DNA from 2 places in the Nonomuraea sp. NPDC049309 genome. Region 1 is predicted to be linked to the other one. Evidence: riboswitches for the same ligand, from Rfam matches in the RefSeq annotation. Region 1 holds a riboswitch; the other holds the start of a gene.
The links. Region 1 has a riboswitch for cobalamin ahead of ACGFIM_RS28370 (ribonucleoside-diphosphate reductase subunit alpha). Riboswitches for the same ligand answer to the same signal wherever they lie in the genome.
Positions count from the first base shown of each region.

Region 2: it holds a riboswitch for cobalamin, as region 1 does, so the genes downstream of both, ACGFIM_RS10320 (ABC transporter substrate-binding protein) here and ACGFIM_RS28370 (ribonucleoside-diphosphate reductase subunit alpha) in region 1, are expected to answer to the same signal.

Region 1 is NZ_JBICSH010000004.1:734,077-738,861, reverse strand. Features, by position in the region: gene ACGFIM_RS28375 (ribonucleotide-diphosphate reductase subunit beta) at 1-294, opposite strand, end outside; gene ACGFIM_RS28370 (ribonucleoside-diphosphate reductase subunit alpha) at 307-2,466, opposite strand; cobalamin riboswitch at 2,593-2,791, opposite strand; gene ACGFIM_RS28365 (tripartite tricarboxylate transporter substrate-binding protein) at 2,796-3,761, opposite strand; gene ACGFIM_RS28360 (SAM-dependent methyltransferase) at 3,859-4,614, opposite strand; gene glmS (glutamine--fructose-6-phosphate transaminase (isomerizing)) at 4,673-4,785, opposite strand, start outside.
Region 2 is NZ_JBICSH010000001.1:2,294,346-2,299,130, forward strand. Features, by position in the region: gene ACGFIM_RS10310 (ABC transporter ATP-binding protein) at 1-697, opposite strand, end outside; gene ACGFIM_RS10315 (FecCD family ABC transporter permease) at 694-1,722, opposite strand; gene ACGFIM_RS10320 (ABC transporter substrate-binding protein) at 1,724-2,698, opposite strand; adenosylcobalamin-variant (AdoCbl-variant) riboswitch at 2,736-2,858, opposite strand; gene ACGFIM_RS10325 (Gfo/Idh/MocA family protein) at 2,898-3,764, opposite strand; gene ACGFIM_RS10330 (histidine phosphatase family protein) at 4,549-4,785, shown strand, end outside.

The DNA.
Region 1 (4,785 bases):
CTCCTCGAAGAGCTGCCTGCTCAGGTACAGGCGCGCCTCGGGGGCGTTGACGTGCTGGTAGAGGTTGAGCACGAGGTTGTTGGCCACGATCGAGTCGCCGGTGGCGAAGAAGGCGACCAGCCGGTTGATCAGGTGCCGCTCCTGCGGCGTCATCTTCGCCAGGTCGGCGAGGTCGGAGTGCAGGTCCACCTCCTCGACCGTCCAGGTGTTGCGGATGGCGGCGCGGAAGCGCTCGTAGAAGGCGGGGTAGCGCATGGGCCGCAGGGTGAGGTCCATGCCGGGGTCGAGCAGCATCGTCGGGGCTCCTTACTGGCAGGCTTCGCAGGTCTCGGGGTTCTCAAGAGAGCAGGCCACCGCCTGCGCCGGGGGCGCGGCGACCGTGGTCTGCGCGATGCGCGTCGCGGGCCGCGAGCGCAGGTAGTAGGTGGTCTTCAGGCCCTTCTTCCAGGCGTAGGCGTACATCGACGAGAGCTTGCCGATGGTCGGGCTCGCCATGAACAGGTTGAGCGACTGCGACTGGTCGATGTACGGCTGCCGCGCGGCGGCCAGGTCGATGAGCGCCTTCTGCGGCAGCTCCCAGGCCGTGCGGTAGAGCTTCTTGAGGTCGCCGGGCACGCCAGGCACCTGCTGCACCGAGCCGTCGGCCCGCTTGATGTCGTCGCGCACCTGGTCGGTCCACAGCCCGCGCGCCTTCAGATCGGCCACCAGGTAGCGGTTGACCTGGAGGAACTCGCCCGACAGGGTCTCGCGCTTGAACACGTTGGACACCTGCGGCTCGATGCACTCGTAGCAGCCGGCGATCGAGGCGATGGTGGCGGTGGGGGCGATCGCGACCAGCAGCGAGTTGCGCAGGCCGGTCTCGGCGATCTTCGCGCGCAGCGCGTCCCAGCGCGGGCCGGTGGCCGCGCCGTAGTGGTCGGGGTGCAGCACTCCCCCGGCCGCCCTGGTCTCGTCGTACGAGGGGTGCCGGCCGCGCTCGGCCGCGAGGTCGGCCGAGGTGTCGTACGCGGCCAGCGCGATCTCCTCGGCGATCCTGGTGGACAGCTCGAGAGCCTGCGGCGAGTCGAACGGCAGGCGCAGCGTGAAGAACACGTCGGCGAGGCCCATCACGCCGAGCCCGATCGGCCGCCACCGCTTGTTGGCCGCCTCGGCCTGCGGCGTCGGGTAGAAGCCGAGGTCGATGGTGCGGTCGAGGACGCGTACGGCGGTGCGCACGGTGCGGCGCAGCCGCTGCCAGTCCATGTCACCGCCGTTCAGGTGGGCGGCCAGGTTGACCGAGCCGAGGTTGCACACCGCCGTCTCGGCGTCGCTGGTGACCTCCAGGATCTCGGTGCACAGGTTGGACAGGTGGATGACGTTCTCCGGGCGGGCCGTCTGGTTGGAGGTGCGGTTGGCGGCGTCCTTGAACGTCATCCAGCCGTTGCCGGTCTGGGCGAGGGTGCGCATCATGCGGCCGTACAGGGTGCGAGCGGGAATCTGCCGGACATATCGCCCGGCGGCCTCGTAAGCGCGATATCTCGCGTCGAACTCCTCCCCGTACAGGTCGGTGAGATCCGGCACCTCCTTCGGGTCGAACAGCGACCACATCTCGTCGGCCTCGACCCGGCGCATGAACTCGTCGGGCACCCAGTTGGCGAGGTTGAGGTTGTGGGTGCGGCGGGCGTCCTCGCCGGTGTTGTCGCGCAGCTCCAGGAACTCCTCGATGTCGGCGTGCCAGGTCTCCAGATAGACGCAGGCCGCGCCCTTGCGCCGGCCACCCTGGTTGACCGCCGCCACCGAGGCGTCGAGCGTGCGCAGCCACGGCACGATGCCGTTGGAGTGACCGTTGGTGCCCCTGATCAGCGAGCCGCGCGAGCGCACCCGGGTCCACGAGATGCCGATGCCGCCCGCGTACTTCGACAGCCTGGCCACCTGGCCGTACCGCTCGTAGATGGCCTCCAGCTCGTCGCGCGGCGAGTCGAGCAGGAAGCACGACGACAGCTGCGGGCGGCGCGCGCCGGAGTTGAACAGCGTGGGCGAGCTCGGCAGGTAGGACAGCGTGGACATCAGCGCGTACAGCTCGGCCGCCTCCGCGACGGTGCCGGAGAGCCCGCAGGCCACGCGCATGAAGAAGTGCTGGGGCCGCTCGAGCACCGCCCGCGTCTCGGGGTGGCGCAGCAGGTAGCGGTCGTAGACCGTACGGAGCCCGAAGTACTCGAAACGGGCGTCCGCCTCGTCCGAGACCAGCGCGTCCAGCTCGGCCGCGTGCGCGGCGACGAACCCGGCGAGGCGGTCCTGGATCAGCCCGGCCGCGTGCGTGGCGGCGATGGACTCGGAGAACGTCCGCACGCCGTGCCCGGCCGCCTCGTCGGCGATCTCCTCGGCCAGCAGCGCGGCGGCGACCCGGGAGTTGGCCGGATCGGCGATCACCCGGGCGGCGGCCTCCTCGATGGCCAGCCGGCGGTCAACCTCAACGATCTGGGTCACGTGCTCTCTCCCTCGCGAGCCTCCCCTCGAAAGGCAGGCGAGAGCACGGCGGAGCGCGGCGCGGCGCGCCGATCCCGCGTGTGCCCGGCCCGCCCTCGAGGCCATGAACACTGCGCGCACGGGCACGCGGCCCGGCGCATCACTGGCAGGTCTTCGGGCTTGCGGGCACGCTCCGTGGAGCACCTAATGGCCGTCGCTTCCCGGATCTCTCCAGTGCTGATGACGGCGGTCGTTCCCGCTCACCGCTGCGGGGCAGCCCCGGAATCTCACCGGGTTCCCTTTTGCTCCGCCTCGGACGAGGCGAACCAGCGACGAGCGAGATCCTACATCTAGTGGCCGTTCCCGCAACTACCCCAGCATGTTGTGGCTTTGGCCGTGTCGACCATCCCGAGATCGCGCAGCACGGCGCGGGTTCGGGCCAGCTCGGTGTCCAGCCAGAGGGCGAAGTCGTCGCCGGCCAGCGGGATCGGCAGCCAGCCCGCGGCCCGGCAGGCGGCCTCCCACGCGGATGAGCCGAGGATCTCGTCGCACATGCGCACGGCCGCATCGCGGCTCTCCTCGGCCATGCCTTCGGGGCCGAACGCGCCCACCCAGTCCTTGAAGTCCACCCGCACGCCGCACTCCAGCAGGGCCGGCGCGTCCAGCTCGGGCAGGCGGGCGGCCGACGAGACCGCGAGCGGCCTGATCCGCCTGCGCTCGATCCCGGCCCGCCAGGCCGACAGCGGTCCCGCGGCGGCCACGGCCCTGCCGGACAGCAGCGCGGCCATGACCTCGGCCTCGCTGGGGTAGCCGGTGTAGTCGACCTGCCGGGTGTCGGCGCCGAGCGCCCGCGCGATGAGGCCGAACAGCAGGTGGTCGGGCTCGCCCGGCGAGCCGCCGGCCAGCCGGGTGTGCCCGGGGTCGGCCAGCATCCGCGCGCCGAAGTCGTCGAAGTCCTTCAGCGGCGAGCCGTCGGGGACGACCACGACCAGGGCCTCGCCGCTGAGCCTGGCGAGCGGGGTGGCGGTTCCGACGATGCTCTGGCTGTTGTTGAGCTCGGCGGCCGCCGCCGCGGGCAGGCCGCTCAGCGCCAGGTCGAAGCCGCCGCCCGGTTGGTAGCCGACGGCCTGCGCGGCCCCCGCGAACGCCTGCCCGACCCGCTCGCAGCGCCTTCCGTCCGGCCTGAGCGTGAACCCGGTGACCGGCACGGATCCCCCGGCCCGCTCGGTCCCGCAGCCGGCGACGGCGGCCGCCAAGCCGAGGCCGCAGGCCAGAAAGCGCCGGCGGCGCATGTGCTTCTCCCCCGAAACCCCCATTACTCCAGGTTATTAACCGATTACGGCAGGCTATACACCGGGGTCACGGTAGTTATTCAAAATCGCTATATTTCGCAGTTTTCCTTGATTTTTGGACTTATTCGGCTTTACGGGCGACTCCGGCCATGAGGGACGACGGCAGCGACCAGTCGCCCACCAGCTTGGGCCGGTCCGGCCGCCAGTCCGTGGCCTGCACGAGGCCGGGCGGGTCCAGCGGGAAGTCGCCGAAGAACTCCCTGATCCGCGCGGGCGAGCGGTCGGTCCCGCCGCCGGGACGGGTGTAGGACCCCTCGTCGTCGGTGCGGCCGGTCGTGGCGTGGGAGATCACCAGGTAGCTGCCCGGCGCCAGCCGCTCGCGCAGCGCGGCCACGGCCCCCTGGGGGTCGTCGGAGTCGGGGATGAAGTGCAGGATCGACACCAGCAGCACGCCGATCGGACGGCTGAAGTCCAGGAACTCCCCCGCCTTGTCCACCACGTCGCCGGGGTCGAGAAGGTTCGCCTGAACGAAACGGGCCCTGCCCGGCGAGCGCCTGAGCAGGACCGCGGCGTGCGCCCGCACCACGGGGTCGCAGTCGACGTACACGACCTTGGCCTCCGGCGCCACCTCGTGCGCGCTGCCCTGCGTGGGCAGCCCGCTGCCGAGGTCGAGGAACTGGTCGACCCCGGCGCGGGCGACGTAGCGTACGGCACGCTGAAGGAAGGCCCGGTTCGCGCGGGCCAGCGGGACCGCCTCCGGGATCAGCTCGGCGAGCTGATCGAGGGCCTGGCGATCGACCGCGAAGTTGTCCTTCCCGCCGAGCATGTAGTCATACATGCGTGCGGGATGGGGCCTGCGATGGTCGAACTGCCGCACACTTTGAATTTATGACGTCGGCGGCGATTTAACGATAGGCTGGACCATTTTGGATTAGCTACTCCACCGTAACGCTCTTGGCGAGATTACGTGGCTTGTCCACATCGCGGCCGAGCGCCACCGCCGCGTAGTAGGCGAAGAGCTGCAGCGGGATCGTCAGCAGGATCGGGT
Region 2 (4,785 bases), on a different contig from region 1:
GCCGCCCGACCAGCTCCTCGGTCAGCACGGCGGCGGGCTCGCCGGTGGCGACGGCACGGCCGCCGGCCAGCAGCGTGAGGGAGTCGGCGTAGAGACCGGCGACGGTGAGGTCGTGCAGGGTGGTGACGACGGTGAGCCCGTCGGCGCGGCGCAGCCGGTCGATCAGCTCCAGCACCTGCTGCTGATGGCCGAGGTCGAGCGCGGTGGTGGGCTCGTCGAGCAGCAGCACCGGCGCCTCCTGCGCGAGCGCCCTGGCCAGCACGGCGCGCTGCCGCTCGCCGCCGGACAGCTCGCCGACCGGCCGCATGGCGAGCTCCGCCAGGTCGAGCCGGTCCAGGACGGACTCGGCGACGGCCCGGTCCCGTGCGCTCTCCCTCCCCAGATAGGGGATGTACGGGGTGCGCCCGAGCAGCGCGTAGTCGAAGACCGTCATGTCGGGCGGCAGTGCCGGGGCCTGAGGCGCGTACGCGACGAGCCTGGCCCGCTCGCGCGGCTTGAGCGCGGCGGCCGGCCGGCCGTCCAGCTCGACCCGGCCCTGGTGCGCGATGAGCCCCATGACGCTCTTGAGCAGGGTGGACTTGCCGGCCCCGTTGGGCCCGATGACGGCGGTCCACTCGCCGCGCCGCACGTCGAGGCTCACCTGGGAGAGCACCTCGCGCTCGCCGAGCCGTACGGTGAGATCGCGCGCCCTGATCACGTGACCACCCGCCTGGTCATGCGCAGGACGGCGACGAAGAACGGCGCGCCCACGAACATGGTGACCACGCCGATCGGCAGCTCGGCAGGGGCGAGCACGGTGCGGGCGACGAGGTCGGCGAGCACCAGGAACGCCGCGCCGCCGATGAGCGACAGCGGCAGCACGATCCGGTACGAGCCGCCGGCCAGCCGCCGCACCACGTGCGGGACGACGATGCCGACGAACCCGATGAGCCCGCTCACCGCGACGGCCGCCGCGGTGGCCAGGGAGGCGGCGAGCAGCACCACGAACCGCACCCGCCCGGCCCGCACGCCGAGCCCCGCGGCCTCCTCGTCGCCGACGGACAGCACGTCGAGCATGCGCCCGTGCAGCAGGAGCAGCACGGCGGAGACGGCGGCGTAAGGCAGCACCAGCAGGACCTGGTCCCACCCGCCGCCGAGGTCACCGAGGATCCACGCGTAGATGCGCTGGAGCTTCTCCACCTCGAGCTGCTGCAGGACGGTCTGGATGGCGGTCAGGAACGAGGTGACCGCCACGCCCGCCAGCACGAGCGTGGCCGTGCCGCCGCTGCGCCCGGCCGTGTTGCCCAGCGTGTACGCGAGGAGCACCCCGCCCACCGCGCCCGCGAAGGCGGCCACGGGCACGCTGGCGGACGGCAGCAGCACGATCGCCGCCGTCGCCGCGAGCCCGGCCCCCGCCGCCGCGCCCAGCAGGTACGGGTCGGCGAGCGGGTTGCGGAAGACGCCCTGGTACCCGGCTCCGGCCATGGCGAGCAGCCCGCCGACCACGGCCGCCATGAGCACCCTGGGCAGCCGCAGCTCGAACAGCAGCCCCTGCTCGACCGGCGCGAGGCCGGAGTCCACGTGGACGAGCGGGAGCCAGTCCACGACCTGGAGCACCACCTGCCAGGGCGAGATGTCGGCGGCGCCGTCGAGCAGCCCCGCGATCATGCAGGCGGCCAGCAGGAGCAGGGCGCCGGCGAGCCACAGCGGCCGGGCCCGTGCGGGGCGGGCCTGAGTCGCCACGTCAGCTCGCGCCGTCGGTCTTCGCCTGCGCCGCGTCGGCCACGGCCGCGCCGATGCTCCTCGCCAGGTCGACGACGCGCGGCCCCCAGCGGGACGCGATGTCGTCGTCCAGCTCGATCACCCGGTCGTTCTCAACGGCGGACAGGTTCTTCCAGCCGGGGCGGGCGGCCAGCGCCTCCTTGTTCTGCCCGCAGCACTTGACGTCGGCGAGGAAGATCAGGTCGGGGTCGGCCTGGGCGACGAACTCGGCCGACAGCTTGGGGTACCCGCCGGCCGCGTCGGGAGCCTTGTCGGCGATGTTGGTCAGGCCGAACATGCCGTAGATCTGGCCGATGAACGTCTTGGACGTCACGGCGTACGGCGTCTGGTCGAGCTCGTGGTAGTAGGTGAGCCCGGCGTCCTTGGGCGCCTTGGAGACCAGGTCGTCGATGGCGGCCTTCATGTCGGTGACGACCTTGTCGGCATCGGCCTGGTGGCCGGTGGCCGCGCCCAGCTCGGAGATCTCCTCATACGCCTCGTCCAGGTTCGTGGCGGCGGGCTGGTGGAGCACGGGCACGTCGACCTTGCCCAGCTCGGAGACGATGTCGTCGATGTCGTCCGACACCACGACGAGGTCGGGCTTCTGGGCGACGATGGCCTCGACGTTCGGCTTGAAGCCGGACAGCTCCGTCGTGGGGGCCTCCGGCGGGTGGTTGGAGCGGTCGTCCACGGCGACGACCTGCGAGCCGGCGCCGATGGCGTACAGGGTCTCGGTGTGGGTGGCCGAGAGCGAGACGATGCGCTCGGGCCGCTTGGGGATGGTGACCTTGCCGTTGGCGGCCTCGACGGTGACGGGGAAGCCGCCGCCGGCGGGGGCGGTGGAGGAAGCGGCGGATGAGGGGGCGGCAGTGCCGGCTGTGGTGCCGGTCTGGCCGCAACCGGCCAGAGCGAGCGTTCCCAGCAGCGCGCCCGCGAGAACCGTGCGTACGGGCCTCACGAGAAGTCCTTTCACACTGTTGGAACCGAGAGACCCGCTTGTAGTGACGGATCACCCTTTTCCACGAGGGTTGATATGCGTCGGCGCAGAGGCAGGCGACCTGGCTATGACAGTTGCGGGACAGCGCCGGAATCTCACCGGACTTCGCTGCGCACTGCGCGTCGGGCAAACGGTATCAATTCCCCGCCCGCCCGAGGAGTCAAGGGGTCGCCAGTTGGGCCTCCGCCTCGGCGATGATCTCCTGGATGCGCAGGCCGTGCGCGGCGTCGAGCGGATGACCGCCGCCCTTCCGTACGGTCGCGGCGAACTCCTCGGCGACCGTGGCCAGGTAGTCGTCGCCATCGACCTGGGGCGACAGGACGGCGCTGCCGGTGCGGCCGTACACGGCGATGCCGGCCGGCGGCGTCTCACCACCGGCCGCCATGCTGAGCGACGCCTCGCTGACCGCGCCGCCCTCGTGCTCGAGCAGCAGGCCGACCCAGCGCAGCGGGTGGCCGTGCGCCCGCACGCCCGTGACGGGGCCGAGCGCGGCGTCCAGCAGATCGATCACGTGCGGTCCCACGTCGAGCAGCGCACCGCGTTCCAGCCGCCAGGGCGTCGCGAACGGATGGTCGCCGAGCAGCACGCCGGAGATGTTGGCCGCGTGGCCGCCGAACGGCTCCACCTCGGCGCAGCGGGCCAGGAACCGGCGGACGGCGGCGGTGTAGCGCAGCGAGAAGACCATCTGGGAGGCGACGCCCGCCTCGGCGATCGCGTCCGCCACCCGGCGGGCGGCCGCCGGCTCGTCCGCGAGCGGCTTCTCCAGCAGCAGGGCCTTGCCGGCGCGGGCGGCGCGCACGGCGTACTCGGCCTGGACGGCGGGCGGCACGCAGAACGCGACCGCCTCGCAGTTGTCGAACAGCTCCTCGACGCTCGCGTACACGGGCGCGCCCAGCTCGGCGGCGGCCTCGGGGCGGCGGGCCCAGACGCCGGCCAGCCTCGTGTGCGGGCTCTTGGCCAGCATGGGCGCGTGCGCCATCCGCGCCCAGGGTCCCGCGCCGATCAGCCCGACCGCCACCGGTTCCATGCACGTCCTCCTTCGCGAATCACCCGATCTTTCACCTTAGACGACACACCACCGAAGATCCCTCCACCTCGATGTCCACCCGCGCCCCGGCCGGACACCCCGAGCAGCCGGCCACACACCGCACGGCCGGCCACCCACCGGACGGCCCGCACGCACCGAGCGACCAGCCCACGCACAGGACCGCAGGCCACACGCCGGACGGCCGTACCGCCCCTCCCCCGCCGCGGCCGCGCCGACCTCCGCGTGCGGTAGGCGAACGATGCGCGCAGGGGCCGGGGCCGGGTCCCTGTCCGCCCGCACAAGCGCGCACCCGGCAGGTCGCTCGCGCGTCAGGCGGGCGACCCGCGGCACAGGCGCGCCTTCTCCGCGCAAGCGATCAAAGCGTGGGGCGAGGCCGAACATCGTTCACGCCGCGAAGGTGCACCGGCGGGCCGGCCGCGCGTGAGCGGATGTGGCTTCCCGAAGCCGGCCACGGCCGGCGGCGCATCCGCCGGCCGCGTGCTTGAGCGGGTGGCGCTTGGCGGTGTGGCGTGAGGCAGGTGTGGCGTCAAGCCGGTGTGGCCTGCCAGGCCGGCTTGGCGCGCCAAGCCGGCTGTGGCACCGTCAAGCCGGTGTGGCGTGTCATGCCGCTGTGGCGCGCCGATCGCCCACGGACCCGATCGCCCACGGATTCCGTGCTGAGCAGCGGCCCGGATGCGGCCGTGCGGGTCGTCGGCGGGCGCGCGGAGAGAGGCGGGCGGGTACCGGCGGGTGGGCGCGATCGGGCGTGCCGGATGATGGAGCCATGAAGGAGATGCTGCTGCTCAGGCATGGAGAGACCGAGTGGAGTAAGGCGGGCAGGCACACGGGCCGTACGGACCTGCCTCTGACGGAGCACGGCGAGGAGCAGGCCAGAGCGCTGGCGCCGCTGACGAAAGAGCCTTTCGACCTGGTGCTCGTCTCCCCCGCGCAGCGGGCGAGGCGGACGGCGGAGCTGGCCGGTTTGACCGAGTACGAGGTGGATCCCGACCTGTGGGAGTGG